One region of the Paenibacillus sp. FSL R7-269 genome, then DNA from elsewhere that is predicted to be linked to it. Evidence: predicted binding sites of a transcription regulator. Region 1 holds the regulator's gene; each other region holds the start of a gene.
What was found. The regulator Rex, encoded in region 1, represses fermentation and respiration genes when NADH is low (regulators of the CRP and FNR family bind a similar motif). The targets are predictions, from matches to a motif close to TTGTGAAATATTTCACAA.
Positions count from the first base shown of each region.

Region 2: the regulator Rex is predicted to act here: its motif matches at 3,713-3,730, upstream of adhE (bifunctional acetaldehyde-CoA/alcohol dehydrogenase).
Region 3: the regulator Rex is predicted to act here: its motif matches at 1,898-1,915, upstream of C162_RS27340 (cytochrome ubiquinol oxidase subunit I).

Region 1 is NZ_ASPS01000053.1:36,396-46,950, forward strand. Features, by position in the region: gene C162_RS22635 (hypothetical protein) at 1-2, opposite strand, end outside; gene C162_RS22640 (aminoglycoside adenylyltransferase domain-containing protein) at 281-1,039, opposite strand; gene C162_RS22645 (cell wall elongation regulator TseB-like domain-containing protein) at 1,273-1,794, opposite strand; gene C162_RS22650 (amidohydrolase) at 1,824-3,125, opposite strand; gene C162_RS22655 (redox-sensing transcriptional repressor Rex) at 3,115-3,765, opposite strand; gene dinG (ATP-dependent DNA helicase DinG) at 3,904-6,765, opposite strand; gene C162_RS22665 (hypothetical protein) at 6,884-7,522, opposite strand; gene panD (aspartate 1-decarboxylase) at 7,637-8,020, opposite strand; gene panC (pantoate--beta-alanine ligase) at 8,013-8,903, opposite strand; gene panB (3-methyl-2-oxobutanoate hydroxymethyltransferase) at 8,905-9,771, opposite strand; gene C162_RS22685 (biotin--[acetyl-CoA-carboxylase] ligase) at 10,499-10,555, opposite strand, start outside.
Region 2 is NZ_ASPS01000053.1:272,046-282,600, reverse strand. Features, by position in the region: gene C162_RS23825 (carbohydrate ABC transporter permease) at 1-799, shown strand, start outside; gene C162_RS23820 (carbohydrate ABC transporter permease) at 801-1,673, shown strand; gene C162_RS23815 (ABC transporter substrate-binding protein) at 1,807-3,273, shown strand; gene adhE (bifunctional acetaldehyde-CoA/alcohol dehydrogenase) at 3,806-6,427, shown strand; gene pflB (formate C-acetyltransferase) at 6,689-8,950, shown strand; gene pflA (pyruvate formate-lyase-activating protein) at 9,071-9,808, shown strand; gene C162_RS23795 (extracellular solute-binding protein) at 10,008-10,555, shown strand, end outside.
Region 3 is NZ_ASPS01000073.1:14,829-25,383, reverse strand. Features, by position in the region: gene C162_RS27355 (S1C family serine protease) at 1-883, shown strand, start outside; gene C162_RS37390 (hypothetical protein) at 886-1,008, shown strand; gene C162_RS27350 (cold-shock protein) at 1,277-1,477, shown strand; gene C162_RS27345 (cold-shock protein) at 1,568-1,798, shown strand; gene C162_RS27340 (cytochrome ubiquinol oxidase subunit I) at 2,030-3,418, shown strand; gene cydB (cytochrome d ubiquinol oxidase subunit II) at 3,422-4,435, shown strand; gene cydD (thiol reductant ABC exporter subunit CydD) at 4,435-6,204, shown strand; gene cydC (thiol reductant ABC exporter subunit CydC) at 6,201-8,000, shown strand; gene C162_RS27315 (M3 family oligoendopeptidase) at 8,431-10,227, shown strand; gene C162_RS35055 (CxxH/CxxC protein) at 10,330-10,497, shown strand.

The sequences.
Region 1 (10,555 bases):
AAGAAACGTCCTCCTCTCAATAATGACCAAGCTTAACTCTATAATAAAGACCAGCCAGCGTGTCTAGCGCCAATCCGAGACTGACATGCTCTTAAGCATGTCTTGATACAAGTAGTAGTATATCATAGGTGTATATACGATTTTACATAAAGTTGTGAATATATTTAAAATTTTTGATACTAATTTCTGGATGTTTCATGAACCATGAAAAAACGGCAGCTCAGATTTATATCCTGAAATGCCGCTGCTACTTTCATATTCCGGCGCACACTACATCCGGCTAACGCTCAATTTCAGCCATCATATATTCCGCAAAATCAGTTAATAGCTCCAGTTCATAGCCTTCGGCGCCAGCACCGCTATATTCCTTAAGACACCGTCTAAGCAGCCCGTGGAAGCGTTCCGGCAAATGCTGAAGTCCCCAATCCCCGCCTTCCTTCTTGGAAGAGACATGACCTTCCTGCACATAGTAGAGTACCCTGCATAGATTCAGTGTGTAATAGAGTGGAGCATTCCCAATATTCTGCGGCGCATCATCGACATCCCTGATAATGGAATCCAGATAGTACCTCTGGTCTACCGGCGCAAAGGCCTCGCGTATCGGCTCCCCGTACAAGATAAACCCGCGATGGTAGACTACTGCAAAATGTGCCGCCAGATCAGCATCCTCAAAGCCGCCGCACAGATAATTCTTATCGGTTCTATACCGCTCTAAATGAGCTTCTGAAAAGTGAAATTCAAATGGCGTAGGATACACAAAGTTATGCAGGTATGTCTTCAGGACGATAGACAGTTCAATTCCGCGCTTATTCGGCAGACTGTCATGAAAGGCTACGATACGACCGGCAAGGCTATGACTGACCTCTGCGGGGAGCTTGTCCTCTACTACAATGAGCAGATCAATATCGCTTGAATCCGGTTGAAAACAGCCCATGGCCAGGGAACCGTGCAGATAAATCCCCGACAGATTATCCCCCAGCTCTTCCTTAAACAAATCCACCGCCTGATCCAAATATGCTAAAACTTCCAATTTCTTCATCCTCCTTGAGAGACATATATGCAGGTTGGCGATAGCATTCGAGGAATACAATCAGTATATCAATTCAAGTATATTAATCGATGTATCTCAAACCATATATCTCCATTAAGCCACAGTTCCCCGTCTGCCACCAGTCCCAGAACAGTTCCAGATTATTTTCGACATGATGGATACAAAAAAACGGAAGAACAGATAATCTGTTCCCCCGCATGTTATTCTGCTGAGCGCTTAGCTTAACGGTTGGGCAAACTGTACCCCTCACCGATGGCGCTGCCATCCTTGAAGCGGTAGAAGTTGTAATAGAATCGCCCGTCTTTTTTGTAAAATAGCTGCCAGGCATATTCCCCGTTATATACACCGGGCAGCAGCCGTTCGATCTTCACGTCCGGTAACTGATCGGCTATGATTCCGCGCATTTTCTCTTCGGAAGTGCCTTTGCTCAGCTCTTCAGCATACAGGTCGTTGTCGCCTCCGGCAGGCTTGCCCTCCAAGGTGAAACGGACCCACACCATCAGATCGGTCCCGGCTTCATTTTTGCCGGTTAGCACCCAGTAGATCTCATTCTCATTCCAGACGGATTTCTGAGCCTTGGTTACCTCCGTTAGTCCGGCACGCGTCCGGGCCAGCTCCTTGGCCTCATTCCGCTCGTTCCACTGGTCCTTCATAATGTAGGCATAGAACTGGCTTAATCCGAACAGAAGGAGCAGCACCACGGTAAGCCCCAGCCAGATCCATTTTCTCCTCTTCTTCTTCACAACGCTGCTTCCTTTCCCGTTCTCCTGAATTACCGTTTAAGCAGGCTCTCGAACGTCTCCTGTGCTTTGCGGCGGATAGCTTCTTCATCCAGTGTCAGGCATTGTCCATGCTTCACAACCTGCTGGCCGTTCACCCATACATGCTCCACATCCTTGGCACTTGCCGAATAGACGGCATGGGAGAGCAGATCGGTATGCGGCAGCAAATGCGGCTGGTCAATATCAAGCGCGATGAAGTCGGCCTTCATTCCTGCTGCAAGCCGGCCTACCCCGCTTAGGAAAATAGACTGAGCCCCGTATTCCGTGGCCATCAGTAGCGCTTCAGGAGCCGGTACCGCTGTAGGATCACCGCTTACGCCCTTGTGGATCAGAGCCGCCAGCCTCATCTCTTCGAACATATCCAGATTGTTGTTGCTTGCCGCGCCGTCTGTACCCAGGGAGACCTTAACCCCGGCTCGCAGCAGCTCAGGAACACGTGCAACCCCGCTGGCCAGCTTCAGGTTACTGCCGGGGTTATGCGACACGCCAACGTTATAGCGGGCCAGAATCCCGATCTCTTCATCGTTCAGATGAACCCCGTGGGCAATGAGCGAAGGACGGGTGAACATCCCCAGCTTCTCCAGATGTGCGACCGGACGAAGGCCGTAGTCAGCCACGTTCTGCTCCACTTCATGGCGCGTCTCGGACATATGGGTATGCATCGGCAGGTCCAGATCATGGGCAGCCTGCACAAACTTCATGAAAAACTCTGGAGGACAGGTGTACGGAGCGTGCGGTGAGAGCATAGTTGTAATTCTGCCGTCAGCCTTGCCGTGCCAGTTACGGGCAAAAGCAACCGCCTCAGCGAGCTTTGCTTGCTGTACCTCTTCCGGGCACAGCCCAATTACGCCGCGCATCAGCACCGCACGAATACCGGACTGCTCCGTTACTTCCGCTACCCGGTCCATATGATCATACATATCGAGGAAGGTGGTTGTGCCGCCCTTCAGCATTTCCAGTACGGACAACGAGGTTCCCCAATATACATCATCACCAGTGAATTTCTCTTCCATCGGCCACATCTTCTCCTGCAGCCAAGTCTGAAGCACCATATCGTCGCCGTATCCGCGCAGCAGTGACATGGCCGTATGCCCATGGGTATTGACCAGACCCGGCATGAACAGCAGACGGCTGCCGTCTACGACCTGAGCGCCATCCTCCACTACCGGCTCAGCTTCACCTATGTAAGTAATCAGATCATTCTCCAGGGTCATATACCCGCTTAGAACCGGCTTGTCGCTGCCCGGAACCAGGAAGTGCCCGTTCTTGATTATCGTGATCTTACTGCTCATCTTCTGCCTCATCCTTTCCATCATGCAAATAATAGGCCAGGCTCTGCAGATCTGTGGTGAAATCTGCGGCATGAATCCGGATATTGGCAGGCGTCTTGAGAATAACCGGTGCGAAGTTCAGAATCGCCTCAATGCCGGAGTCCACAAGAATATCAGCTACATTCTGGGCTTCGCTGTCAGGTACGGTAATAATCCCGATGCGGATGCCCTGCGAGCGGATTGTGCTGCTTAACTCCTCCATCGGCTGCACAACCAGCGAGTTGATCTGCTGGCCCACCTTCGGCGGGTAGGCATCGAAGATCGCAGTAATCTTCATCGTATCCTTCAAGTAAGCGTTGTAGTTAGACAAGGCATGACCGAGATTACCGGCTCCAACCAGTGCAACATTAATTTGCTGGTCAAGCTTCAGGATATGGCGAATCTTCTCAATTAGATAGGATACATCGTAGCCGATACCCTTCCTGCCAAAATCACCGAAGTAAGCCAAATCCTTACGGATCTGGGCGGGATTCAGATCAAGCTTCTGGCCCAGCTCCTGAGAAGAGACTGTGGAGATTTCACGTTTTTGGAGATCGTTCAGGAAACGCAGGTACACTGGGAGCCTGCGCACGACGGCCTCCGATATTTTATCCGATTTCATGTATTCTCCTCCTTAATAGTTGTGTTATACCCGTTCAATTATAGCAACCGTGCCCCCCGCCTGCCGGATCGGCAAGACAGGGCGGGAACGGATCTTCAGGTTAATCATGACTTATTAATAATAGCAATAGCAGATGAATTAGGAAACCCCGCCGTCTTCCAGCCATTCGGCAATTCTCGGGACCATCTGCTCGGTGAGCATATGCTCCATCTTGGGACCGGGGAGTGAATACAGGAAGTACTTTCCGTAATGCGATTCAATTACTCTAGTATCGTACACAATTACGATGCCCCGGTCCTGCGCCGTGCGGACCAGCCGCCCGAAGCCCTGCTTGAAGCGGATGACTGCCTGCGGCACGGACAGCTTCATGAACGGGTTCTTCTTCTGTGCCTGAAGCAGCTCCGACTTCGCTTCTGCCAGCGGGTGATTCGGCGGCTGGAACGGCAGTCTGACAATCGCCAGGCAGGTCAATGCTTCTCCCGGAATATCTACCCCTTCCCAGAAACTGCTGGTACCGAGCAGGACCGAAGCCGGGCTGTCCTGGAAGCGGCGGATCAGCTTGCTCCGGCTGCCGCCCTCCACACCTTGTCCGAGCACCGCGATATCCTGGGAGGCAAGCGCCTCCTTCAGCGGGTCATAGACCTGGCGCAGCATCTTGTAGGAGGTGAACAGCACCAGCATTCGCCCTCGTGTAGTTACAGCAGTCTCGGCGAGGGAATGAACAAGCGTGTCCACAAAACGGGCATCCCCTATACTTCCCTTGACGCTCGGGAAGTCGCGGGGAATGACCAGCAGAGCCTGCTCCCGGTATTTAAACGGCGACGGAAGCAGCGCTGTCATCAGACGCCCCTGCTCCGCAGCTTCACCAAGGCCCAGGTTATCGATCATGAACTGGAAGGACTTATCCACGGATAAGGTGGCCGAGGTCAGGACAATACTCTTCTTCTTGTCGAAGAACAGCTCCCTGAGCTGGGTACTGACATCTACAGGAACGGCATACATTTGCAGCGACTTGCCTTTATAATTACCGCTTCCCTCCAGCCAATACACGATATTCTCATCGTTCAGGCCCATGAAGAAGCGGATCTGCTCTCTAATGGATGCCAGATCCTTAAATAACCCGCCGATATCGGTCACAAGACTGTCCGAGGAGGATTGGCTGTCCGTGTCACGCATCTCACTGAGCATCTTGTCACCCTTGCGGATGATATCGCTCAGACTGAGGTTCAGCGTATTCTCAAGGGCCGCCAACTCCTCCCAATCCTTCGGCTTCTTGCCCGGCTGCAGGCGGGCCACCAGCTGGCCTGCTTCACCGGCTCCGGCATCGCTGCGCTCGGGCAGCAGGCTGAAGAGCCGGTCGCTGAGCGCATCCCAAGATTCCTTCACCGTCAGCAGATCGGGATAGATCCGGTCGATCACGCCGCTCCATTCGGAAGCCTGCTCACTGCCCGAAGACTGCAGACTCTGGCGGAGGGCAGGCAGCTGCCCGCTCCGGCTATCCTTATAGAGGCGGGTGAGGGTATGGGCGAATGTGAAATATTTCATCTGCATGCCAAGATGCTTGCCGGCAATATCTTCCAGATGATGGGCTTCATCAATCACAAGATGATCGTAAGCCGGAAGTAGCTGATGCCCGGCTTTGACATCTGCGAACAGCTTGGAGTGATTGGTGACCACCACATCAGAGATCCCGGCTTCATGCTTGGCCCGGTGGTAATAGCATTTGCGGAACCAGGGACAAGCCCGTCCCAGGCAGGAGTCGGTATCACTGGCTACAGTCTCCCAGAAATCGCCGCCCCGTCCGCTTAAGTTAAGCTCCTCATCATCGCCGGTCGTCGTCTGGGTCAGCCAGACAAGCATTTGCGCAGCGGTGAGCGCTTCTTCTCTTGGACTCGTAAAGTCCTTTTTATTCATTCTATGTTCGAACTTGCGCAGACACAAATAGTGCCCTCTTCCCTTAAAGATGGAGGCCTTGAACGGGAACGGCACAACGCTGGTTAAGAGTGGGATATCCCGCTCACGCAACTGGTCCTGAAGGTTAATGGTATGAGTGCTGACCATCACCTTTTGATCACTTTTCACACTATGGTAGATGGCCGGAAGCAGGTAACCCAGCGACTTGCCGGTGCCGGTTCCCGCTTCAATCAGCAGATGCTTGTCCTGCTCAAGCGCTGTAATGACCTCATGGATCATCAGCTCCTGGGCCTCACGGCTCTCATACTGTGGAAGAACAGCCTTCAGCCGCTTCGTTACCTCATCCATATACTCTTCAAAGGTAATATTCTCCAGCGGATTGACGTTTCCTTCCTCCCGGGGCGTTGCCAACTCTGCCCAATCCCCCACAGCCAGCGCAAGCTGGCGGTAGAAGCTCAGCTCTCCTTCCGGCTGAAAGGTCTCCATCTCCCGCTCCCGCAGCAGACCGTCGAAATACCAGGCCAAATCACTGTCTTCGTCTGCGAACAGCTCATTCAGCCGCTGAATAGTCAACAGCGGCAGACTGTGCAGCTCTTCCAGACATTTAAGCAGCACAATAGCCGTGGCAAGCGCATCACTGTCAGCCTGATGGGGACGGTCATGCGTAATGCCGAAGTGGCTGCTTACCGCGCCTAGCTGATAGGTGCTCAGCGAGGGAAAGCATATTTTGAGAAAATCGATGGTATCCAGAATCCGCCCCTGAAACGGCAGGTAGCCGCAGCGGTCCAGCGCATTCTGCAAAAAATGAAAATCAAACGCTACATTGTGTCCGACGAGGACGACATCATCCAGCAGCGGCACCAGCTCCATCATCATCTCATCAAGCTCTGGCGCATCCTGTACATCACTGTCTGTAATTCCGGTCAGGCCCGTAATAAAAGGAGGAATGGGTGCTCCGGGCTTGACGTAGGAACCATACACCCGGGAGATCGTCCCGTCTTCTTCTATAATGGCAAGGCCAACCTGGATGATTTCTCCCACAGATTGGGTTCCCGTAGTTTCAAAATCAAGCACGGCAAATTTCATTATAAGTTCTATTCCCTTTCACTTGAGACTCTTTATCAGCATAACAGAAGTTACGAAAAAAGGCGATGCACACCCCAGAAAGTGGTGGGGCGCATCGCCTAAAGGAACCGGGAAAAAGTTATAAAAGCGAAACCAGCTGATGGCCAAACTCCAGCTTCCCGCCCCGTCTGCGGCATACCTCCAGATTCACATTCGGCTCCGGCAGATCCGGGTCATGCAGCAGCGACAGGCTAAACAGCTCACTGGCTTCATTAAAGCGTTCCTGGGAAGCACGGATACAGCCCAGCGCATTATAGATCATCGCCTTCAGCTTCACCTCACGGATCAGGCCCAGCATGTGATCCAGATGTCCCCAGGCAATCTCGCCTTCACCTTCCTGCAGATAAGCCATGGCCAGATACAGGCGGGCAGCGAGGCTATCCGGATATTGTGCCGTAACCTCCCTGAACTGTTCAATGCACTTGCGGTACATCAGCAGCTTGTAATAGCCCTGGCCCCTGACAAAAGCATCCATCCCAAGCTCGGGCGCTTCCTCTTCCGGCAACTCCTCTGGCGGACCCTGGAAATCGGCCTGTTCCCGGAACTCGCTCAGCTTCTCGGCGAAGAGCAGCCACTCATCCATTACATTATCACTGATTCGGTGGAGCATATTATACTTGGATAAAAGATCGCTTCGGCGGGCACCCTCCGCAGTAGGATAGTCGGTTTTGATCTCCTGGAGCATCTTGTTCATCTCAGCAAATAAATGTTGAAACACCGGACATCCCACCCTTACTGATAATGAAGTCAGCTTAAGCTTGCCTTCCTTCATTTTTAGCAAGTACAGGTGTCTTCATCCCTGCCATTGATTACATGGCTCAAAGCGCGGACTTCAGGCAATTGTAGCGTGAATCTCATGATCCGCCAGCTTCACCGGCTTGTTGCCTTCATCAACGAACACCACCGTCGGCTTATGCGCTGCCAGCTCTTCTGAGGACACCACAGCGTAGGAAATAATAATCACGGTATCGCCGGGCTGTACCAGACGAGCTGCTGCCCCGTTCAGACAAATGACGCCGCTGCCGCGCGGACCTGGAATGACATAAGTCTCCAGACGGGAACCATTATTATTATCCACGATCTGCACCTTCTCGTTCTCCAGCAGGTCTGCGGCTTCCATCAGATCCTCATCAATGGTAATGCTGCCCACATAATTGAGATTGGCTTCGGTGACCGTTGCCCGGTGGATCTTGGATTTCATCATATGTCTAAACAAGAGCGTGCGCCTCCTTAGGAATAAATACATTATTATCAATCAGACGGGTTCTGCCGAACTTCACAGCCAGAGCCATTATAACCTCTCCGCCCGCTTCCGTCAGCCTGCTGGCGCCTTCCAGCTTTTCCAGATCAGGGAAGGTTAGAATCTCCGCATAATCAATGACCGCAAACGGCGATTCAGAAATGACCGAGACCAGCAGACCGCGTGCTTCATCTACCGTACGGATGCCGCCCTCTTCCATAGCCTGGCGCACTTCGCGCAGGGAACGCGATAATACCAGCGCCTGTCTGCGCTCCTCGCTGCTCAGATAGACATTACGGGAGCTGAGCGCCAGCCCGTCTTCCTCGCGCACAATAGGACAGGCGATGATGTCCACGTTCATGTTAAGATCAGACACCATCCGGCGGAGAACAGCTACCTGCTGGGCATCCTTCAGTCCGAAAAAGGCGTAATCCGGCTGCACGATATGGAACAGCTTGCTGACCACAGTAGTTACCCCGTCAAAATGTCCCGGACGCGAAGCGCCGCAGAGCTGTGTGGTAAGCGCGGAGACCGATACGCCTGTACGGATCGGCTGCGGATACATCTCTTCAACACTAGGGATGAACACCAGGTCCGCACCTTCACGTTCAGCCAGCTCCAGATCCCGCTGTTCATCCCGTGGATAGGAAGCGAAGTCCTCATTCGGGCCAAACTGCAGCGGATTGACAAAAATACTCATCACCACCGTGCCGCTCTTCTCCCCTGCCTTACGCAGCAGACTGGCATGTCCTTCGTGCAAATATCCCATGGTGGGTACAAAACCAACAGGGCCATGGCCCCCCTGACGCATATATTCAAGCGCTTCGCGCAGTTCAGCAATCGTTCGGATGACTCTCATGTTATTTCGCTCCTTTGCCGGCATTGCCGTATAAAGATTCCAGAACCGTCTCGTCCGCGCTGAACACATGCTCTTCCGCAGGGAACGAGCGGTCCTTCACTTCCTGAACATAGCTGGTGATGCCTTCACGGATCAGGGAGCCTACATCGGCGTAGGTTTTGACGAATTTTTTCTCCCGGTAAGGGGAGGCATACCGCAGGACATCATGGAAAACCAGAACCTGTCCGTCACAGTAACGCCCGGCACCAATGCCTATGGTCGGTATGCTGACCGCCCGGGAGATCGCCTCAGCCACCTCTTCTGTCACCAGCTCCAGCACAATGCCGAAGGCCCCTGCGGCTTCCAGCGCCTTCGCTTCGTCCATCAGCCGCTGTGCATCCTTGGCATCCTTACCCTGAATCCGGTAGCCGCCGATCATATTGACCGACTGCGGGGTCAGGCCGATATGGCCGAGCACCGGAACTCCGGCAGCGACAACAGCGGATACTGCGGAGCAGATTTCGAGGCCGCCTTCCATTTTGACCGCATGGGCCTGGCCTTCCTGCATCAGTCTGCGCACACCGCGCAAGGTCTCATCCACGCTTCCGTGGTAGGTCATGAACGGCATATCTGCCACTATAAAAGTATTAGGCGCCCCGCGCTTCACCGACCGGGTATGGTAGACCATATCCTCTATGGTAACCGGCAGCGTGGTATCATAACCAAGCACGACGTTCCCCAAAGAATCACCGACCAGAATCAGATCAATGCCGGCTTCTTCCGCCAACTGGGCTGAAGGGTAGTCATAAGCGGTCAGCATGCTCAGGGGCACACCGTCCGTTTTCATTTTTTTCATCTTGATAATATTCAGTGCGTGTTTGTCTGCCATGTTGCTCTCATTCCCCTTTTCCATAAAATACGCGTTCTCCGCGCAAACAAAAAAACCTTTTAGCATGGTCCGCTAAAAAGGTCCGAAGGGCAAAAAAGAGTCACTCGCGATCGTCCCTTCTGTCTCGGTCCTTACGGCTCAGAGCAGAATCCAACGTAACCGTTACATCCAGTTATGAAGGTACATCCGGTAAACAATGTCCTGTTCAAAGATACAACTTACGTGAGTACAGCTCGCCATGCGATGCCGCCTCATGAGCACAGTATACCAAAAAAACACAAAAATAAACACCTCAAGTGGAAACGGCTTAGCCGTTCTTTTAAAGGACGGTACCGTTTCGGCGAGAAATAGAAGGCTGCATTCGCAGCTAAAAACAGAGATTCAGGGGTTCGTGTAATGAAACCCTTTCACCCCAAAAAATCTAACGGACTGAAGAGACCTTATTCCCACGATAACGCCCCTTTTGCAGCGTAACGGACTCAGGAGATCTTATCATCTTTGTGCGAGACGTTTTGGAGCTGAATTGCAGGGGATAAGGTCCTTGCGGTCCGTTAACCGCCCAAGTGACTACTTTCTTTATGCATAAGAGCACCTCAGTCCGTTATGCTAAGCCAAACGCCCTAAAGAACAACCCCCGCTTGGAAAAGATGTGATGTGAATTGAAGGAGAACTGTTTCTGCTCCACTAATTTAAATCTGATGAGGTACTAGTTAAATCTGATGCTCTTCTAAATCATTTCAATTTCGCCGGACAGTACGCTCACTACCTCACCGGATTCGTTACG
Region 2 (10,555 bases), 240 kb from region 1:
CATTATGTTTATGTGGGTGCCTATCTTCAAAGGGTTCCTGTACAGCTTCTACACCGTTGATTTCGTCAAAGGGAATACCTTCGCCGGCCTGGATAATTATGCCAGGGCACTTACCGACCCCGATGTGCTGATTGCTGTCCAAAACACCCTGTACTATATGCTGCTGTGTCTGGTGATCGGCTTCTGGGTTCCGATTGCCTTTGCCATTGCGATCTCCGAGCTGCGGAAATTCGGCGGATTCGTGCGCGTTGCCGCGTATTTGCCATATGTCATGCCTGCTGTAGTCCTATACGGGCTGTGGCGCTGGCTGTATGATCCGGTTGGACCGATTAATGCCTTAATCGGCAGCACCGGAGCGGAGCAGATCGCCTTCCTGACCGATATCCGTTGGTCGATGATCTCGCTGGTCTTCATGGAGACCTGGCAGCAGTTCGGCTCGGGGATGCTGATCTATCTTGCTGCGGTGCTTAGTATTCCCCGGGACTGGTATGAGGCCGCCGAGATTGACGGAGCGGGAGTATGGGCGCGTATCCGCCACATCACCTTGCCTTCGCTGCGCAATCTGATCCTGCTGATGCTGATTCTTCAAGTCATCGCCACCTCTCAGGGCTACCAGTCACAGATGGCCTTGCTGGACGGGGGGCCGAACAATGCAACGCTGACGTATGCTCTGCTTATTGTGAAGTATGCTTTTACCAGACTGGATTATGGTACGGCGACTGCGCTGGGGATGCTGATGTTTGTTGTTCTGGGCGGTTTGGGCATTCTTCAGTTCAAGCTTAACAAGGAGGACAACTAGGATGAAGAGCGCAGACAGAGGGATTCTCTCGGAGCATGATCTTAAGAAAACCAGCAACCGGGTGGTATATGGAATTATGGTTTTGTTCATCGTCCTGATGATCTTCAGCATGCTGTACCCCATGCTCATGACGATGTTCAACGGGCTGAAGTCGAATATCGAGGTCAATTCCTTTCCGCCGCATTTTTTCCCGCAGGAATGGCATTTCGGCAATTTGAAGGATGCGCTGGATTATATCGATCTGGCCATGTTTCTGCGGAACACCCTGTATATTTTTGCAGGAAATATGGCCGCTACCTTAATTGTGCTGGGACTCGCGTCCTTTAGTATCTCCCGGATGCATGTGCCTTACCGCAAGGCCTTCTATTTCTTCTTCCTGATGACACTGTTCATTCCAGCCACGAGCTATATGATTCCGAACTTTGTCAATCTGAAGGAGCTGGGCCTGCTCAATCAATATGCGGCATTCTGGCTGCCGGCAGGCGCGAACACGTTCTTCTTCCTGCTGCTTAAGAATTTCTTCGACGGGATTCATCCCGAGATACTGGAAGCGGCGCGGATGGACGGAGCCTCGGAGCCGAGAAGCTTCTTCACCATCGCGGTGCCGCTGTCGATTCCGATTTTTGCAACACTGGCGATCTTCATCTTCTCCACAGCCTGGAATGACTGGTTCTGGCCGTCGCTGGTCATGCACAGTGAGGAGAAGTATACGCTCGCTACCGCCATCTATAAGTACGTTATCAATGTAAAAGCGCTGAATACGAACATCAAATTTGCGATTCTGTTCATTGTCTCTCTGCCGCCGATCCTGGTGTTCCTGGTCTTCCAGAAGTTCATTATGCGCGGGGTTTCATTGTCAGCGGTCAAAGGGTGAGCAGAAGAATCCTTACAGAAGATACGGATCGTATACCTGCACATGAAAGCAATATAATCACACCTCGTTTGTAAGCGGTCTCTCTTTTAAGATGAAAGGGTAAGCTCATTATGAATGGAAAAGGGGAGTTACAATGCGTAAAGTTTCCAGCGTATTCGCCTGTCTCCTGGTAACGGGGACCTTATTGTCCGCTTGCGGGGGCAATAACAACGGCAACAAGCCGGCGGCGGACGGGGGAGAAGCGACACCTGCACCAGCGGCGACCCAGGCGGCAGAAGAGTCGGCAACCCCGTCACAGTCACCGGCAGATGATATCACCCAGAAGAAGGTAACGATCAAAATCCACTATCCTACGCCTGACCTGACCGAGGTGAGAGCGCAGGAGGATGACAAAATCAAGCGGTTCCAGGAAGTCTATCCGAACGTGGAGATCGTCAAGGATGACTGGCAGTATAATGTAAGCGAGATCGGAGTGAAGATGGCTGCGAACGAAGCGCCTACCTTCTTCAACACATATGCTACCGAAGCCAAATTCCTGATTGAGAAGGGCTGGGTAGCCGACATCACCGATCTGTGGAACAACTATGAGTTCAAGGATCAGATCAATCCAGTGCTGCAGAATCAGTTCATTATCGGCGGCAAGGTGTATGGGGTAACGCAGAAGGGTTACGTCACTACAACGATGATCAATAAGAAAATGCTCGATGACAAAGGTGTAGCCGTACCTCCAATGGATTGGACCTGGGACGACATGCTGAACACAGCCAAAGGAGTGGCCGACCCCAAGAAAGGTATCTCCGGGATTGCCCCGATGGGCAAAGGCAACGAAGCTGGCTGGAACTGGACCAACTTCCTATTTGAAGCAGGTGGAGAGATCCAGAAGATTGAGGGAGGCAAGGTGGTGGCAACCTTCAATTCTGAAGCCGGGATCAAAGCGCTGGATTTCTATAAGAAGCTGAGATGGGAAGCCAAAGCCGTTCCCCAAGACTGGGCCCTCGGCTGGGGCGATGCGGTAGGAGCGTTCCAGCAGGGCCGTACCGCGATGGTTATGGCCGGCTCAGACGGTGTCATTGAACAGGCCCTTAACCAGGGCGGGTTCAAGCCTGAGGATGTGCTGACCTATCCAATGCCTGCGGCTGAGAAGGGTGGCAAGCATACCGGTGTTCTCGGCGGCGACTATCTGGTCATCAACCCGAATGCCAGCAAGGATGAACAAGAGATGGCTTTCCGTTATATTACCTTCGACTATTTCTCAGATAAAGGCCTGGAAGCGCTCGATGCTATTATCAGCCAGCGTAAAACGGACGGCAAATACTATATCCCGCCGCTTCTAGATTACTATGCTGCCGATTCCGACTTCGGCAAGAAGACCAAGGCCGTCTATGACAAGTACGATATTGTATATCAGTACAGTCCTGAAATCATGGCGCTGCTGGATGGCAAGCCTGAAGCCCAGTACAACACTCAGGACTATTATGCCACGATGTCCAACGTGATCCAGGAGCTGTTCGCCAAGGAAGGCACAGACTCGAAGGTCCAGCTTGATGCGGCGGCCGCAACGGTCCAGCAGAAATTCTTCGATACGATTAAGGTGGAGTAGATTTAGATGTCCTCCTAGTGGGGGAAGAGGTGGATAAAAGGAGACAGCAGAGATGCTGTCTCCTTTTTTTAAAATATAAGAATTTATATGTTGCACACTATAACTTATCCTTCTATTTCTCGCTGAAACGGAACCGTCCTTTAAAAGGACGGTTCCGTTTCCACTTGTAAAGTTGAGATTTATATTTATATTCACACCGTCAGAGTTATTCTATAGAAGAGCAGCGGATGAACTGAAGTGACGGCTTGGCATTCATGAGCAAAATTACCGAAGCCCAACTGGCATTGCAAGGCAAGATGGGCCATTAACGCTGCAGACTACCGTATTGCGTTCGCAGAATAGACAAATATTAATTAAATAATGCATATAATATGGAAAAAATACCGGTAAATGATCGAATGAAAGCGCTTTGAAAACAACTCAAAAAAAACTTTAAACTTTGTGAAAGATTTCACTATACAAGGTGAAAAGGATGTGCTAAGATAAATGTATAGAAAGAAACAACCTAAAAATTGACAGGAGGACGAGGGAGATGGCAGTTAAAAACGAAGTCGCCGCCCAAGTGAAACAAACCACCGCTGAAGAGTATATTCAGGTTTTGGTGGATAAAGCAAAGAAAGCCCACGAAGCGTTCATGGGCCTGGATCAAGAGCAGACAAACACAATCGTTCATGCAATGGCGCTGGCCGGACTCGACAAGCATATGTACCTGGCAAAACTGGCAGTTGAAGAAACAGGACGCGGAGTATACGAAGACAAAATTACGAAGAACATCTTCTCCACTGAATATATCTGGCACGGAATTAAGTACGACAAGACTGTAGGCGTTATTGAGGATAACGCTTATGACAGCTTCCAGAAAATTGCTGAACCAGTCGGAATCATTATGGGTATCACACCGGTTACCAACCCAACATCCACCACAATGTTTAAAGCTTTGATTTCCGCGAAGACACGTAACCCTATTATATTCGGTTTCCACCCGTCAGCGCAAGAGTGTAGTGCGGCAGCAGCCAAAATTCTGCATGATGCAGGCGTAGCAGCCGGCGCACCAGAGAACTTCATCCAATGGATTGAGCTTCCTACAATGGACAAAACAAACGCATTGATGAACAATCCGGACGTTGCACTGATTCTGGCAACCGGCGGATCGGCAATGGTCAAAGCAGCTTACAGCTGCGGCAAACCGGCACTTGGCGTAGGTCCTGGTAACGTGCCTGCCTTCATTGAGAAGAGTGCTGACATTGATCAGGCTGTAACTGACCTTATCCTGTCGAAGACTTTCGATAATGGTATGATCTGTGCTTCCGAGCAGGCTGTCATCATTGAAGAAGCTATCTTCGATCAAGTGAAGAAGAAAATGATTGCAAACGGCTGTTACTTTGTGAACAAAGAAGAAGCGGCTAAGCTGACCAGCGGCGCAATGAACGTAGAGAAATGTGCGGTTAACCCGGCTATCGTTGGCCAATCCGCTGTGAAGATCGCTGAAATGTGCGGCATTCAGGTTCCTGCCGGAACGAAGATCCTTGTAGCTGAGCTTGAAGGTGTAGGTACTAAATATCCATTGTCCGCTGAGAAGTTGAGCCCGGTTCTGGCTTGCTACAAAGTGAAGAATGCTGACCAGGGTATCGAACGCGCAGCTCAAATCGTTGAATTTGGCGGCATGGGCCACAGCTCGGCTATCCATTCCAACAACGAAGAAGTTATCATGAAGTTCTCCAACCGTCTGCAGACCGGACGTATTCTCGTCAACTCGCCATCCACACACGGCGCAATCGGTGATATTTATAACACTAATATCCCTTCATTGACACTGGGCTGCGGATCTTACGGACGCAACTCGGTATCGCAGAACGTGACTGCCATCAATCTGATCAACGTGAAAAGGGTGAACCGTCGTACCGTGAATATGCAATGGTTTAAAGTACCTGACAAGATTTACTTCGAGAAGGGGTCCACTCAGTACCTGGCCAAAATGCCTGATATTACACGCGTAGCTATTATCACTGACCCTATGATGGTGAAGCTCGGATATGTTGAAAGAGTTGAGCATTATCTGCGTCAACGTCAGACTCCAGTAGCCATCGAAGTGTTCTCTGAAGTTGAACCAGATCCATCGACAACTACTGTAGAAAAAGGTGCGGCAATGATGAACAGATTCCAGCCGGACTGCATCATCGCACTCGGCGGCGGTTCCCCTATGGATGCTGCCAAAGGAATGTGGCTGTTCTATGAACATCCGGATGCAGACTTCAACGGCCTGAAGCAGAAGTTCATGGATATCCGCAAACGGGTATACAAATTCCCTAAGCTCGGCAACAAAGCGAAATTCGTTGCGATTCCTACAACTTCCGGTACAGGTTCCGAAGTAACCTCGTTCGCAGTTATCACAGATAAGACAACGGGTAATAATACTAAGTATCCGCTGGCTGACTATGAGCTGACTCCAGACGTAGCTATTATCGATCCTGAGTTTGTATACAGCTTGCCAAGAACAGCAGTTGCCGATACAGGTATGGACGTATTGACACATGCAATCGAAGCTTATGTATCTGTAATGGCCAGTGACTATTCCGATGGTCTGGCAATCAAAGCTATTCAGCTGGTATTCCAGTGGCTGGAGAAATCCGCACTGCAAGGCGACAAACTGGCCCGTGAGAAAATGCACAACGCATCGACACTTGCCGGTATGGCCTTTGCCAATGCATTCCTGGGGATTAACCACAGCTTGGCGCACAAATGGGGCGGACAGTACCACACCGCGCATGGCCGCACCAATGCAATCCTGATGCCGCATGTTATCCGTTACAATGCCAAGAAGCCTACGAAGTTCGCTTCGTTCCCTAAATATTCGCACTTTGTAGCTGACGAACGGTATGCTGAAATTGCCCGTATTCTGGGATTGCCAGCACGCACTACCGAAGAAGGCGTAACCAGCCTGATCAATGCGATCCGCGACATGAACAAAAAACTTGGCATCGAAGAATCCTTCTCGGCTCTTGGTTTCGATCCTAAGGACTTCGAATCCCGTGTAGACTATCTGGCTGACCGTGCATTTGAAGACCAATGTACAACTGCCAACCCTAAAATGCCGCTGGTATCCGAGCTTGCTGATGTTTACCGCAACGCATTCTACGGCAAATTCGATAATTAATTAACGGTTGCCTGACAAAGAATAAGGTTAAAGGTTAATATGGGACTGGATGGAAGTGACAAATATCACCGAAAGAGTGATATTTGTCACAGTCCTTTTTCAGAAAATAAACTAAAATGTTTATATAAACAACGGTCCCGGTTATGAAGATGCGATTGTGAATTTTATAACAACCATAGCTCATGGGATCACGAGACACGGGATTAACCTTCAAGCCCGCGATCTCTACAAATATACTAAATATAAATGGAGGGATTTAGCATGTCGGTGATTGAAAAAGAAGTACAAGAGGTTAAGTCTGGCTGGAGAAATTTCACAAAAGGCACATGGTCCAAGAAAGTTGACGTTAATAACTTTATTGCCAAGAACATCAAGCCTTATGAAGGAAATGAAGATTTCCTCGTAGGTCCTACCAGCAATACTACTGAACTGTGGAAGATTATCTCCCAGCTGAGTAAGGAAGAAAGAGAAAGAGGCGGCGTATGGGACGTTTCCCTCGATACTGTCTCCACTATCACTTCCCATGCTCCTGGTTACATTGACAAGGACAAGGAACAGATTGTCGGCGTTCAGACTGATGCGCCTTTCAGACGTTCCATCCAACCGTTCGGCGGTATCAAGATGATGATCGATGCTACTAAGGCTTACGGCTTCGAGCTTCCGCAGAATATCGTTGACATGTTCACGAACATCCGCAAAACGCATAACCAAGGCGTATTTGATGCATATACACCAGATATGAGAGCTGTGCGTAAATCCGGCGTAATCACAGGTCTTCCTGATGCTTATGGCCGCGGACGTATCATCGGCGACTATCGCCGTATTGCTCTGTATGGTATTGATTTCCTGATTAAAGACAAGAAGCAGCAACTGGCTGAACTCGAAGTAGACTCCATGACAGAAGATGTTATCCGTCTGCGTGAAGAGCTGTCCGAGCAAATGCGTGCTCTGGGCGAACTGAAACAAATGGCTGCAGCTCATGGTATGGACATCTCCAAACCGGCTGTCAACTTCAAAGAAGCTACACAATGGGTATACTTCGGTTATCTGGCAGCTGTTAAAGAACAGAATGGTGCGGCAATGTCCTTGGGACGCGTATCTTCCTTCCTTGATATCTATGTTCAACGCGACGTTGAAGAAGGTACTCTGACTGAAGAGCAAGCACAAGAAATCGTTGACCATTTCGTAATGAAGCTGCGTATTGTGAAATTCCTGCGTACGCCTGACTATAACGACCTGTTCTCCGGTGACCCTACTTGGGTGACAGAATCCATCGGTGGTATGGCCGAAGACGGTACAACTCGCGTAACCAAGAACAGCTTCCGCTTCCTGCATACCCTGTACAATCTGGGACCAGCACCAGAACCAAACCTGACTGTACTGTGGTCCGAGAAGCTGCCTGAAGGCTTCAAAAAATATTGTGCCAAGGTATCTATTGAAACCAGCGCCATCCAATATGAGAACGATGATGTAATGCGTCCATACTGGGGTGAAGATTATGCAATTGCCTGCTGCGTATCCCCAATGCGTATCGGTAAGCAAATGCAGTTCTTCGGTGCCCGTGCCAACCTGGCTAAGGCTCTGCTGTATGCAATCAATGGTGGTAAAGATGAGAAATCCGGTGCTCAGGTAGGTCCTGAATATCCTGCGATCACTTCTGAATATCTGGATTACAACGAAGTAATGAAACGCTTCAAACCAATGATGGAATGGCTCGCTAAGACTTATGTCAACACGCTGAACATCATTCACTATATGCATGACAAATATTCCTACGAACGTATCGAAATGGCGCTGCATGACCGCGACATTCTGCGTACGATGGCTTGCGGTATCGCCGGACTGTCCGTTGCTGCTGACTCCCTGAGTGCAATCAAATACGCTAAGGTTAAGCCAATCCGTAACGAAGAAGGCATTGCTATCGACTTTGAAACTGAGGGTGAATTCCCTTGCTACGGTAACAACGACGACGCTGTTGACGGCATCGCAGTTGAACTGGTTGAAACCTTCATGTCGATGATCCGCAAAAACAAAACGTATCGTGACGCTGTGCCGACTCAATCGGTACTGACTATCACTTCGAACGTTGTATATGGTAAAAAGACTGGTACTACTCCTGACGGACGTAAAAAAGGCGAACCATTCGCTCCTGGTGCTAACCCAATGCACGGACGCGACAAGAAGGGTGCCCTGGCATCCCTGAACTCTGTTGCCAAACTTCCTTACTCCGATGCACAGGATGGTATCTCGAATACCTTCTCTATCGTTCCTAAGGCACTGGGTAAAGACGAAGATTCCCGTAAGTCCAACCTTGTCTTCATGATGGACGGATACTTCCACAATAACGCTCAGCACTTGAACGTTAACGTATTTAACCGTGAGCAGCTGCTCGATGCTATGGATCACCCAGAGAACTATCCACAGTTGACCATTCGCGTATCCGGCTATGCTGTTAACTTCATCAAGCTGACCCGTGAACAACAGATGGATGTTATCAACCGTACATTCCACGATTCCATGTAAGATGCATTCTTGTTCTACAAGAACTGAAATGAATTAAGAGCTGCCGCCCTTGCAAGAGGGCGGTACACTCTTGTCTGAAAGTGGTTAAAATTTTAAGTTTTTTTGAAAGGATGACATCTCATGCTTAAAGGACATATCCACTCTTTGGAAACGTTTGGTACGGTGGATGGCCCGGGTATCCGCTTCGTGCTTTTTATGCAGGGCTGCCTGCTCAAGTGTCAGTATTGCCACAACCCGGATACATGGGAATTGAATGAAGGCAAGGAAATGACCGTCGAGGAAGTGCTGGCGGAAATTGAGCCTTACCTGAATTATTATAAATCGTCCGGCGGCGGGCTAACCGTATCCGGCGGTGAACCAACCCTCCAGGCGCAATTCGTGAAGCAACTGTTCACCGAGGTGAAGAAACGCTGGAATCTGCATACCACGCTTGATACTAACGGCTATAATGATGGATCGAAAATCAGCGATCTGCTGGATGTTACCGACTTGGTGCTCTTGGATCTGAAGCATATTGATGATGAAGCGCACATCAAACTAACCGGCAAGTCCAACGACCGTACTTTGAAGCTGGCCCGCTGGTTATCTGATAATAACCGTAAAATGTGGATTCGCCATGTTTATGTTCCCGGCATTCATAATAAAGAAGAGGATTTACAGAATCTCGGCCGGTTCATTGGCACCTTAAATGGAGTGGAGAAGTTTGAAATTCTGCCTTATCACGTAATGGGAATCTACAAATGGAAAGAGCTTGGCCGTCCCTATGAGCTTGAAGGGGTGGAGTCACCTTCCGATGAAGAAGTGCAGCGTGCGTACCGGCTGATTGAAGAGGGGCGTAAAGAGTCTGCATTGGTCTAAATAAATATAATAATTATCGAAAGCGGAGCTTCTATTCTGAGGAGTTTCGCTTTTTTGTATGTCAGAAAACCTGACTGAATTCGCTTTCATTAGAGGATTTTATCCCTATTGAAGATAAATCTTAACCTTACGATTACAAATATGTTTTTCTATAATTAGAATTGTAAGGGAAATCATTAAATAGGGAGGGTCACCCGTAATGAGAAAAAGTCTAACACTGCTGTTGTCCCTGATGTTCGTAAGCTCAGCGCTGCTGGCAGGCTGTGGAGGCAACAAGAACAATGCGGCTGCAACGACAGAGCCGGCGGCGACGAAAGAGGCGGCAGCCACCAACGCGGCAGCCACTGAAGAACCTGCCAGTGCGGAGCCTTTCGAGATGACGATTCGTCATACTCAGGTTGGGGCAGACAAGCAGAAACGACTGGCTATTCTGGAGGATGTGGTGGGTAAGGTACAGGCGGATGTGCCTGGACTGACCTTCAAGCTTGATGGTGTAGATTCGGATGTGAACCGTAAGGAGAAGCTGCGCGGTGAAATGGCAGCTGGTAACCCTCCCGAGATCTTTGACCTGTTCGGTAGTCCAGACTCCAAGATCTATGCCAAAGAAGGTAAGCTGCTGGACCTGACCCCGATCCTTGATGAATTAGGCATCAAAGACAAGTTCTCCAATCTGGACCCGTTCACCTATGAAGGCAAAATCTACGGTCTGCCGATCGGCGGCTCGGGAGAAGGCTTCTTCTATAATAA
Region 3 (10,555 bases), on a different contig from region 1:
TGAATCCGCTCTAGGCTCGGGAGTTATCTATAAGAAGGATGACAATAAGGCATTTATCATTACGAATAATCATGTCATTGAGGGTGCCGGCAAGCTGGAAGTGGTTACAGTAGACGGCGTGACCCACAAGGCGGAGCTGGTAGGCGCTGACAAGGTGAGTGATATTGCTGTGCTCTCCATTGACGGCAAGGGAATCGACCGGATTGCTGAGATCGGGGATTCCTCCAAGTTGCGTCTGGGTGAGACTGTCATTGCCATCGGCAACCCGCTGGGGCTTGGGGATACACTAACTTCCGGCATTGTCAGCTACACAGAGCGGACGATACCGGTGTCACTGAACCAGGATGGCGTGTACGATTGGGAGCAGGAAGTGATCCAGACGGATGCGGCCATTAACGAGGGCAACAGCGGCGGCGCACTGGTGGATCTGGACGGCAAGGTGATTGGTATCAATACGATGAAGATCTCCGATACGGGGGTAGAGGGGTTGGGCTTTGCGATTCCCGCCAATCGTGTAGTGGACACAGCCAATGAGCTTACCTCCAAAGGGCGGATAGCACGTTCATACCTGGGTGTATATTCGGTGGATTTGAATAATCCGTATGTTCCGCTGGCCGATGACCAGCGCAAGGAGCTTAATCTTCCGTCTGTAGTTACTGATGGGGTTGTGGTTCTGGATGCTGTAGGACCGGCGAAGGAGGCAGGCCTGCAGCTTAACGATGTGATTACGAAGTTCAACGATAAGCCGATTACCTCCACGCTGTCGCTGCGCAAATATCTGTACGATCATACCAAGATCGGCGATAAGCTGAAGATTACCTTCTACCGCAATGGTGAAGTGAAGCAGACAACAGTTCAGCTTCTTGAGAAGCCGGAGGAATAAAATTGGAAATGGCCGTATATAATAATGAGGCAGTCACGATTACGGAAACAGTTGAAGCCGTCCTTTTCAGGAAAAAAGAAGAGGGCGGGGCTGTTTCAAGAATAAATAAATGGGGTAACTGGTAGTAATGGGTATAAATATTACAAATTAATACGACTGGTAGCCCTTACATTGGGAAGTGGCCCTTATAAGGGGAAAAACGGAGAAATTAGGATAGAACAGCTTGCCTTTGTTATTAAGGTGTGGTAACATGAAATTATTCATACATTGATACCTTATTCTCGCATTGAAAAGGGCTGTCAACCAAAGATACAACCTTTCTCAATGTGTGAATTTTTTCTTTGTCTGAAGATAAAAAGAACATATTAATTTAAATTTGTGGAGGTAACACACATGCAAACAGGTACAGTTAAATGGTTCAACGCAGAAAAAGGATTCGGTTTCATCGAAGTTGAAGGCGGAAGCGACGTATTCGTTCACTTCAGCGCAATCACTGGCGACGGCTTCAAAACTTTGGACGAAGGCCAACGCGTTGAATTCAACGTTGTTCAAGGCAACCGCGGACCACAAGCCGAAAACGTTGTAAAACTGTAATTAATAGAAGACACCGTCCCCGCTTGTGAAAGTTGGGACGGTCTTTTTTTATCATTACTTGCTTGCAACATAAAGGAAGGAGGAACGGCAATGAACTACCGGAAAAAGCCTTTGGAGGAAGTACCGGAAGAAAATACCGCAATTTGGGCCTGTACCAATGAGGATTGCAATGGATGGATGAGGGATAATTTCGCATTTGAACACGCGCCTTCCTGCCGTCTCTGTCATTCCCCAATGGTTCGTAGCATGAAGATGCTGCCGCAATTGCTTAATTCAAATGGCGATCTCAAATCGCTTAAGAAAGGTATTTCCATTACCTAGACCAATACCTTTATGAATCAAGACAACTATATACTATACATGCTGGATAAATGTAAGACGGTGAAACCGTCTTATTTTTTTTGCTTTCTATATGCAATATTGTGATATTTGTCACAAATATTTTGTTTTTCATGCCTAAACAGGGTGTATAATGTGACAATCATCACACTTAAGGCGTCGGAAATTTGACAAAATAGACATAACGAAATAGGGAGAAGGAAGGGGAGAAATATGGATACAGTACTGCTGTCACGTATACAATTTGCGTCGACGACAATTTTTCATTATTTCTTTGTGCCAGTATCGATCGGACTTGCGCTCATAATTGCCATTATGGAGACCATGTACGTAAGAAAGGGCAATGAAGAGTACAAAAGAATGGCGCAATTCTGGGGGAAGCTGTTCCTGATTAACTTCGCAGTAGGTGTAGTAACAGGGATTTTGCAGGAATTCCAGTTCGGAATGAACTGGTCGGATTATTCGCGCTTCGTCGGTGATGTGTTCGGGGCTCCGCTTGCGATTGAAGCCTTGTTGGCCTTCTTCCTGGAGTCCACATTCATCGGAATCTGGATCTTCGGCTGGGATAAGGTGTCCAAGCGGATTCATCTATTATCGATCTGGCTGGTGGCCTTCGGGACGATGCTGTCGGCATTCTGGATTCTGGCGGCTAACTCCTTCATGCAGCATCCGGTCGGCTTCCAGATTAACAACGGCCGGGCTGAGATGAATGACATCTTCGCACTGATTACAAACGGCCAGCTGCTGGTGGAATTTCCGCATACAGTGCTTGCCGCTTACGCTACAGGTGCCTTCCTGGTAACAGGGATCAGTGCTTACAAATTGCTTAAGAAGCAGGACGTCGCCTTTTTCCGGAAATCATTCGAGATCGCAGCAATTGTAGGGGTTATCTCTTCCTTCGGCGTTGCGGTTGCAGGACATGCACAGGCTCAATATCTGGTAGAGACACAGCCCATGAAGATGGCGGCTTCCGAAGCGCTGTGGGGTGAGAGCGGCGACCCGGCACCTTGGACGGTATTTGCCAATATCGATGTGAAGAACCAAACCAACAGCAATGAAGTTCAGGTTCCGTATCTGCTGAGCTTCCTGTCCTACAGTAAATTCTCCGGTGATGTGAAGGGGATGCTGGAGCTACAGAAGGAGTATGAAGTAGCCTACGGACCAGGAGATTATATTCCGCCGGTCAAAACAACCTTCTGGAGCTTCCGGATCATGGTTGCTGCCGGCACGCTGATGATGCTGTTCGGGGTATATGCTATCTACCTCATGTGGCGCAAAAAGATGGACAGACCCAATACCTGGTTCATGCGCTTCATGTTCTGGGGACTGCTGCTTCCGCCGATTGCCAATACGGCCGGCTGGATTATGACAGAGATCGGGCGTCAGCCATGGACTGTATTCGGACTTATGACTACAGAAGACAGTGTGTCGCCTAATATTACCAGCGGACAGGTGCTGTTCTCGGTGATTACTTTTAACGCGATCTATGCCATATTGGGTGCAGTGCTGGTCGGCCTGTTCGTCAAAGTGATTAAAAAAGGTCCTTATGCTATGGATAACGAACACGGTGAATCCCACGATCCGTATAACAAGGAGGGCTAACCAATGTCACTTAATGAATTATGGTTTCTGCTGATTGCGGTGCTGTTCGTCGGCTTCTTCTTCCTGGAAGGCTTCGACTTCGGTGTAGGGATGGAGACACAGATATTGGCCAAGAATGATACGGAGCGCCGGATACTGATCAATTCGATCGGGCCGTTCTGGGATGCGAATGAGGTATGGCTGATTACGGGTGCCGGTGCAATGTTCGCGGCCTTCCCGCATTGGTATGCTACGCTGTTCAGCGGTTTCTATATACCGTTTGTAGTTGCTCTGCTGGCGTTGATCGCCCGTGGTGTCGCATTCGAGTTCAGAGGTAAGCGTGATTCCAAGACTTGGCAGAAAACATGGGATGTCTGCATCTTCTTCGGCAGCTTCCTGCCGCCGTTCCTGCTCGCCGTGGTATTCGCCAGCTTCATCAAGGGCTTGCCGATCGACAAGGATATGCAGATGTATGCCGGATTCTTCGATATCGTCAATACGTATACAGTGGTTGCAGGGATTACGGTTGTCCTGCTGTGTCTGGTACACGGGCTGATGTTCACTACGCTCCGTACGCTTGGAGATCTGCAGGAACGGGCGCGTAAGCTGGCCCAGAAGCTGCTGATTCCACTGGCGGCGCTGCTGGTAGCCTTCGTTGTAATGACGTATACTATGACGGATATCTTCGATAAACGCGGAACGCTGCTGTGGATTGTAGTCGTTCTGGGTGTAGCAGCTTATCTGCTGGCCGGATATTTCATGACTAAGAAGAAGGACGGCTATGCCTTCGGGATGACTGGTGCTGTGATGGCCCTGTCTGTTGCATCGATCTTCATCGGACTGTTCCCGCGGGTTATGATTAGCTCGCTGGATCAGGCGTTCAACCTGACGATTACGAATGCGGCCTCCGGCCAATATTCGCTGAAGGTGATGACGATTGTAGCACTGACTCTGCTGCCGTTCGTGCTGGGCTATCAGATCTGGAGTTATTTCATCTTCCACAAACGGGTTCATGAGAAGGAGCATCTTGAATACTAATGGATAAAAATTTGCTTGGGTACAAAGGAGTTAAGCCGGTCTTTCTGCTGGTTGGCTTCCTAACCCTGGTGCAAAGCTTCTCCATTCTTCTGCTGGCGAAGTCGTTGGCAGAAGCTGTCTCTGCGCTGTTTGCGGGAGAACCGCTGAAGGAACAAGGGGCTAGAGCGCTCTTGTTCCTTCTTGCGTTTCTTGTGCGTCATGCCTGTGCCATGCTGATGAGCCGGGCGGCGTACCGCTTCGCGGAAGCGACCGGCAGCAGCATGCGGAGACAGATGATGGACAAGCTGTTCCAGCTGGGACCAAGGCTGGCTGGCGACCGGGGGACCGGAAATATGGTCACATTAGTGCTTGAAGGAGTAACGAAGTTCCGCACATACCTGGAGCTGATTATTCCGCGGATGGTCGGTATGGCGATAACACCCGCTCTGCTGCTTGTCTATGTGTTCACCCTGGATACGTCCAGCGGTGTGATTCTTACCTTAACGATGCCGATCATTATTGTATTCATGATCCTGATCGGGATGACGGCCCGCAAGCAGATGGACCGTCAGCTGAAGTCTTACCGTACCTTATCGAATCACTTCGTGGATTCGCTGCGCGGTCTGGAGACGCTGAAATTCCTTGGACGCAGCCGCAGCCACAGTGAGAGTATTGCCAAGGTCAGTGACCGCTACCGTTCAGCAACTATGCGTACGCTGCGAGTCGCCTTCCTGTCTTCGTTCGCACTGGACTTCTTCACTATGCTGTCTGTCGCTTCGGTAGCGGTAAGCCTTGGTCTGCGTCTGGTCAATGAGCAGATGACGCTGGTTACCGGACTGACGATCCTGATTCTCGCGCCGGAATATTTCCTGCCGGTGCGGCTGGTGGGCGCAGATTTCCATGCCACCTTGGACGGTAAGGAAGCCGGTGAAGCGATGAAGAGCATCATTGACCGCGAGACGGTCCAGGCGAAGCTGCTGGAGCAGGGTGGGCAGAAGGAGATGGCAGGTCAGAGCGGAGCTTGGTCAGGCGACTTTTTCACGTGGAACAATAATAGCGACCTGAAGCTTGACGGGGTAGGCGTGACCTATGAAGCGGACGGAGTGTCGTCACTGGAAGCTGTTCATCTTGAATTCAGCGGGCATTGCAAGATTGGTATTATCGGGGAGAGCGGCGCAGGCAAGTCTACACTGATAGACGTTCTGGGCGGCTTCCTTCATCCAACCTCTGGAACCCTTACGATTAATGGAAGCCTGGTCAGTGCGCTGACCGATGAGGGCTGGCGGAAGCAGACGGCTTATATTCCGCAGCGCCCGTATATCTTCAGCGGCACGCTGGCTGATAATGTCCGGTTCTATTATCCCGAGGCTTCACAGGAGGCGGTAGCTGCCGCGCTGGAGTCGGCCGGTTTATCGAAGCTGGTGTCCTCGCTGCCGGAAGGTCTGAACGAAATGATCGGCGGCGGCGGCCGTACGCTCAGCGGCGGGCAGGAGCAGCGTGTGGCTCTGGCCCGCGCCCTGCTGAGCAGCCGCCCGATTATGCTGCTGGATGAGCCGACGGCTCATCTGGACATTGAGACGGAATATGAGCTGAAGGAGACGATGCTGCCGCTATTCGAAGGCAAGCTGGTATTCCTGGCTACACACCGCCTGCACTGGATGATCGACATGGATCTGATTGTCGTTATGCAGCAGGGACGGGTGGCTGAAATAGGCACACACGACGAGCTGACTGCGCGGAGGGGTGCTTATTATGAGCTTATTCAAAGTCAATTGGAGGGAATCCATTGAAACGTGAAGGATGGTTTGCTCCCTATTACTCTGCCTACTTCTGGCGGTTCGTGTTAATCATCTTGCTGGGCGCTCTGACTATCTTTTCTGCGTCCTCGCTGATGTATACTTCAGGCTTTCTGATCTCGAAGGCCTCGATTCCGCCGGAAAATATACTGATGATCTATGTCCCCATTGTCGGTGTGCGCACCTTCGGGACCAGCCGGGCTGTTATCCACTATGTGGAGCGGTTGGTGGGACATGACACGATTCTGCGCATTCTGTCGAAGATGCGGGTCCGGCTGTACCATATGCTGGAGCCACAGGCGCTGTTCTTGTCCTCACGCTTCCGTACCGGGGATATTCTCGGTATGCTTGCCGATGATATCGAATATTTACAGAATGTGTATCTTCGGACCGTCTTTCCGAGCATTATCGCGCTATTGATCTACGCAGCGGCGATGATTGCGCTCGGGACGTTCGATGTGGCCTTTGCTCTGCTTATGGGACTCTATATGCTGGTGCTGGTTGTCGTATTACCGCTGATCTCCCTCCTGCTGACCCAGAAGCGTCAGCGTCAGGTGAAGCAGGAGCGCAACCGGCTGTATCAAAAGCTGACAGATGCTGTGCTCGGGCTGGGAGATTGGGTAATCAGCGGACGGCAGAGCCAGTTCGTCGATACGTACGAAGCGGACGAGCAGGCGGTTGCCCGCATAGACGGTTCATTGCGGCGCTGGGCACGGCTGCGTATGTTCATCGGTCAGGCGGTTGTTGGCCTGGCCGTGTTGTCTTTGTTATACTGGGCGGCTGGACAGTATGCTGAAGGGGCGATTGCCGGAACGCTGATTGCGGCGTTCGTGCTGGTGGTCTTCCCGGTGGCGGATGCCTTCCTGCCCGTATCCGAGGCTGTGGAGAAAATTCCGCAATACCGGAATTCACTGGAGCGGCTGGAGGGTGTGGAACCCCCGGCGAAGGCTGTGCTCTCTGAGGCGGAAAAAGGCAGGAATGCCGAAGCTGCGGCTCAGGTCGCTACTGCTGCCGAGGCTGCCAAGGCCAGCGGACAGGTTCAGATTGAACTGAGGTCGGCGGGCTACCGCTATGCGGCAGGTGACGACTTCTCTGTTCAGGGGTTGGACCTTACGCTGCCGCAAGGGCGGAAGGTTGCAGTTATCGGCCGCAGCGGAGCGGGTAAATCGACGCTGCTCAAGATGGTGCAGGGCGTGATTGCGCCCACCATCGGCTCCGTGACGATTAACGGGATCGATGCTGCGGCTTACGGTGAGCGGATTCCACAGCTCATCGCGGTGCTGAACCAGAGCCCGCATCTGTTCGACACCACGGTGGCGAACAATATCCGGCTCGGGGACCCGGGGGCTTCGGAGGTAGCGGTCCAGCAGGCGGCAGCCCTGGCGAAGCTGGATACGCTGATCTCTTCGCTGCCGGAGGGCTATGATACTCCGGTACGCGAGGCGGGGCAGCGCTTCTCCGGCGGAGAGCGCCAGCGGATGGCCTTGGCCCGTATTCTGCTGCAGAATACGCCAGTGGTTGTACTGGACGAGCCAACCGTTGGCCTCGACCCGCGCACGGAGCGCGAGCTGCTGGCCACTATGTTCGAGGCGATGGCTGGAAAGACGCTGGTCTGGGTCACGCATCATCTGGTGGGCGCCGAGCAGATGGACGAGGTCATCTTCATGGAGAACGGCCAAGTGGAGATGCGCGGCACCCATGCCGAGCTGATGGAGCAGCAGCCGCGTTACCGCAAGCTCTATGAGCTGGACCGGCCGGGGCAGGCGAAGAATGTGGCGGACGGCGAGTAAAGGCTAGGATTAGAATCGAGGCAATGTAAGTACGATCAAAGAAGCTCTTCCTGTCCCGTTGGGGGCGGGGAGAGCTTCTTTGATCGTAGGCCGGATGTATGCGAAAAAGCGACTACAATCGGTGAGCGCAGGGGATTGTGAGCCAAATGTAATCGAAAAAGCGAACACATTGGGTGAGTATGCTGGTGTGTGGCCGGATGTAATCGAAAAACCGAATATAATGAGCGAGTGCTGGGATGTGCGGGCCAGATGTATGCGAAAAAGCCAATACGGCTGCTGCTGTATACCATTAGAAAGTTGGTGGATGATGGGAGAAACTAATGAATTAAGGTATACTGAAATGGATGATCCTGTCAGGATCAATCAGAACGGGGTGGAAGCATGTGATAACGGAGGGCTCCTGCGATTATAAATAAGGAGAGATTAATCAATGGAATCAACAACGTGCGAATTAACATGGAATCTGGACCGGATCTATCCTTCGTTCGAGTCGGAGGGATTTCAGCAGGACCGCAGGCAGGTGGAGAGCCTTGCCGGGGAGCTGAATACATGGTCGGCCTCGCAGCCCGTTAACGGGCAGGACGCTGCAGACCTGATGGAAGAGTTCCTTAAACAATATAATGCGTATCAACAGCTATATTTGCGTCTGTTCAGCTATGCGGAGCTGCGGTTCAGTGCGGACAGCCAGTGTGAGGAAGCTGTGAATCTGATGGACGAGCTGGAAGAGGTGACTAGCGGGGCGGGTGAAGCCTTGGTCCGCTTCAGCAAGTGGTTGGCGGGGGTAAGCGCGGATGAACTGGAGCGGAGTTTCCGTTCTAGCGCTTATCTGGAGCAGCATAGCTTCTATCTGCGCGGATTACAGGGGAAATCGCAGCATATGCTTAGTGCAGAAGGCGAAGCGGTGATTGCCAGGATGCAGAACACCGGCTCCAAAGCGTGGGAGCGGCTGTACATGCAGACGCTGTCTACACTGCGGACTGATCTAGATCTGGCCGGGGTGACCCGTAGTGTGACGCTGGCGGAGCTGCGGAATCTGGTCTACGACCCCGATCCTGCGGTACGGAGGGCGGCGGCTGAAGCAGAGCATGAGGCTTGCCGCAGCGTGGCGGAGCAGAGTGCTGCCTGTATTAATGCCGTCAGTGGTGAGGCGGCGACCGTCTATGAGCTAAGAGGATATGCCTCCCCGCTGCATAAGGTGCTGGAAGCAGCACGGATGGATCAGGAGACGCTGGAGGTGATGCTTCAGGCCATCCGGGAGAGCCTGCCGGTCTTCCGGCAGTATTACGCCGGGAAGGCTGGGCGGCTGGGGCATTCGGGGGGACAGCTGCCGTTCTGGGATGTTTTTGCGCCCATTGGCACGGAGACTTCAGTCCGCATAACCTATGCTGAGGCTCAGGCGATGATTATCGCGGGGTTCAGCAGGTTCAGCCCCGAGCTGGGCGGGTTCGCCCGCAAGGCGTTCGGGCAGCGCTGGATCGATGCTGAGCCGCGCAGCGGAAAGGGGAATTTCGGGATGTGTGTCGATATCGTTCCGATAGGGGAGAGCCGAATCATAACAAGCTTCCACGGCCAATATATAGATGTGAGTGTACTGGCTCACGAGATTGGGCATGCGTATCATACCAGCCGCCTCGCGGGACATACGATGGTCAACATGGATTATCCGGTGCCGATTGCGGAGACGGCATCGATTTTTTGTGAGAGTCTGATTCATGTTGAACTCTTGAACTCGTTGCCTGCGGAGGAAGCGGATGCGATCCTGGAACGGAGTCTCTCGGATGCAGGGTATTATATTGTCGATTTCTATGCCAGGTACTGCTTCGAGAGCGCGCTCTATGCCCGCCGGTTATCCGGTCCCCTTTCATTGGAGGAGCTGAACGCATTGATGCTGGAATCGATGGCTGCGGCTTACGGGGATAGTGTGCTGCCCGGGTCCATTCATCCTTACCAGTGGATTAGCAAGGCGGGGTATTATATGGCAGGCAATGAGTTCCTGAACTTCCCGTATTCCTTCGGGCTACTGTTCTCCAAGGGGCTGTATGCCCAGTACCAAAAGCAGGGGCAGGTGTTCGTGAGCCGCTATGAACAGTTCCTGTCAGCAACCAGTACCCGGAGCATCGCAGACGCTGCGATGCTGATGGATATTGATGTACATTCTCTGGAATTCTGGCAGGAGGCGCTCGGATTCATTGCCGGGGATGTCCGGAAGTTTACAGGGCGGGAATAAGGGCGCGTTTTGCGCTGCGGGAGGTTCCTTTTTGCAGGGAAGTGTGGTAGAACAGTAGTATAAGTCTACGCCGCAGCGGCACAGAAAGGGATGCTTGATTGAATGTATGTAGTCTGTAAGGAACACGTAGAGCTGGCCATCGACAAATTTGTGGACGAGTACGAGGATGCACCGGATGTAGTCGATCTGAAGGAGACGGAGTTCTCGGACTGGGACCCGCCGGCGAAATGTGCGGAATGTGAACGAAATGCGGAATATCTGGTCGTCTGAGGACGGCCGGAATAAGAAACACCCTGTGGCTGTGAAGGCTGCAGGGTGTTTTGGCGTG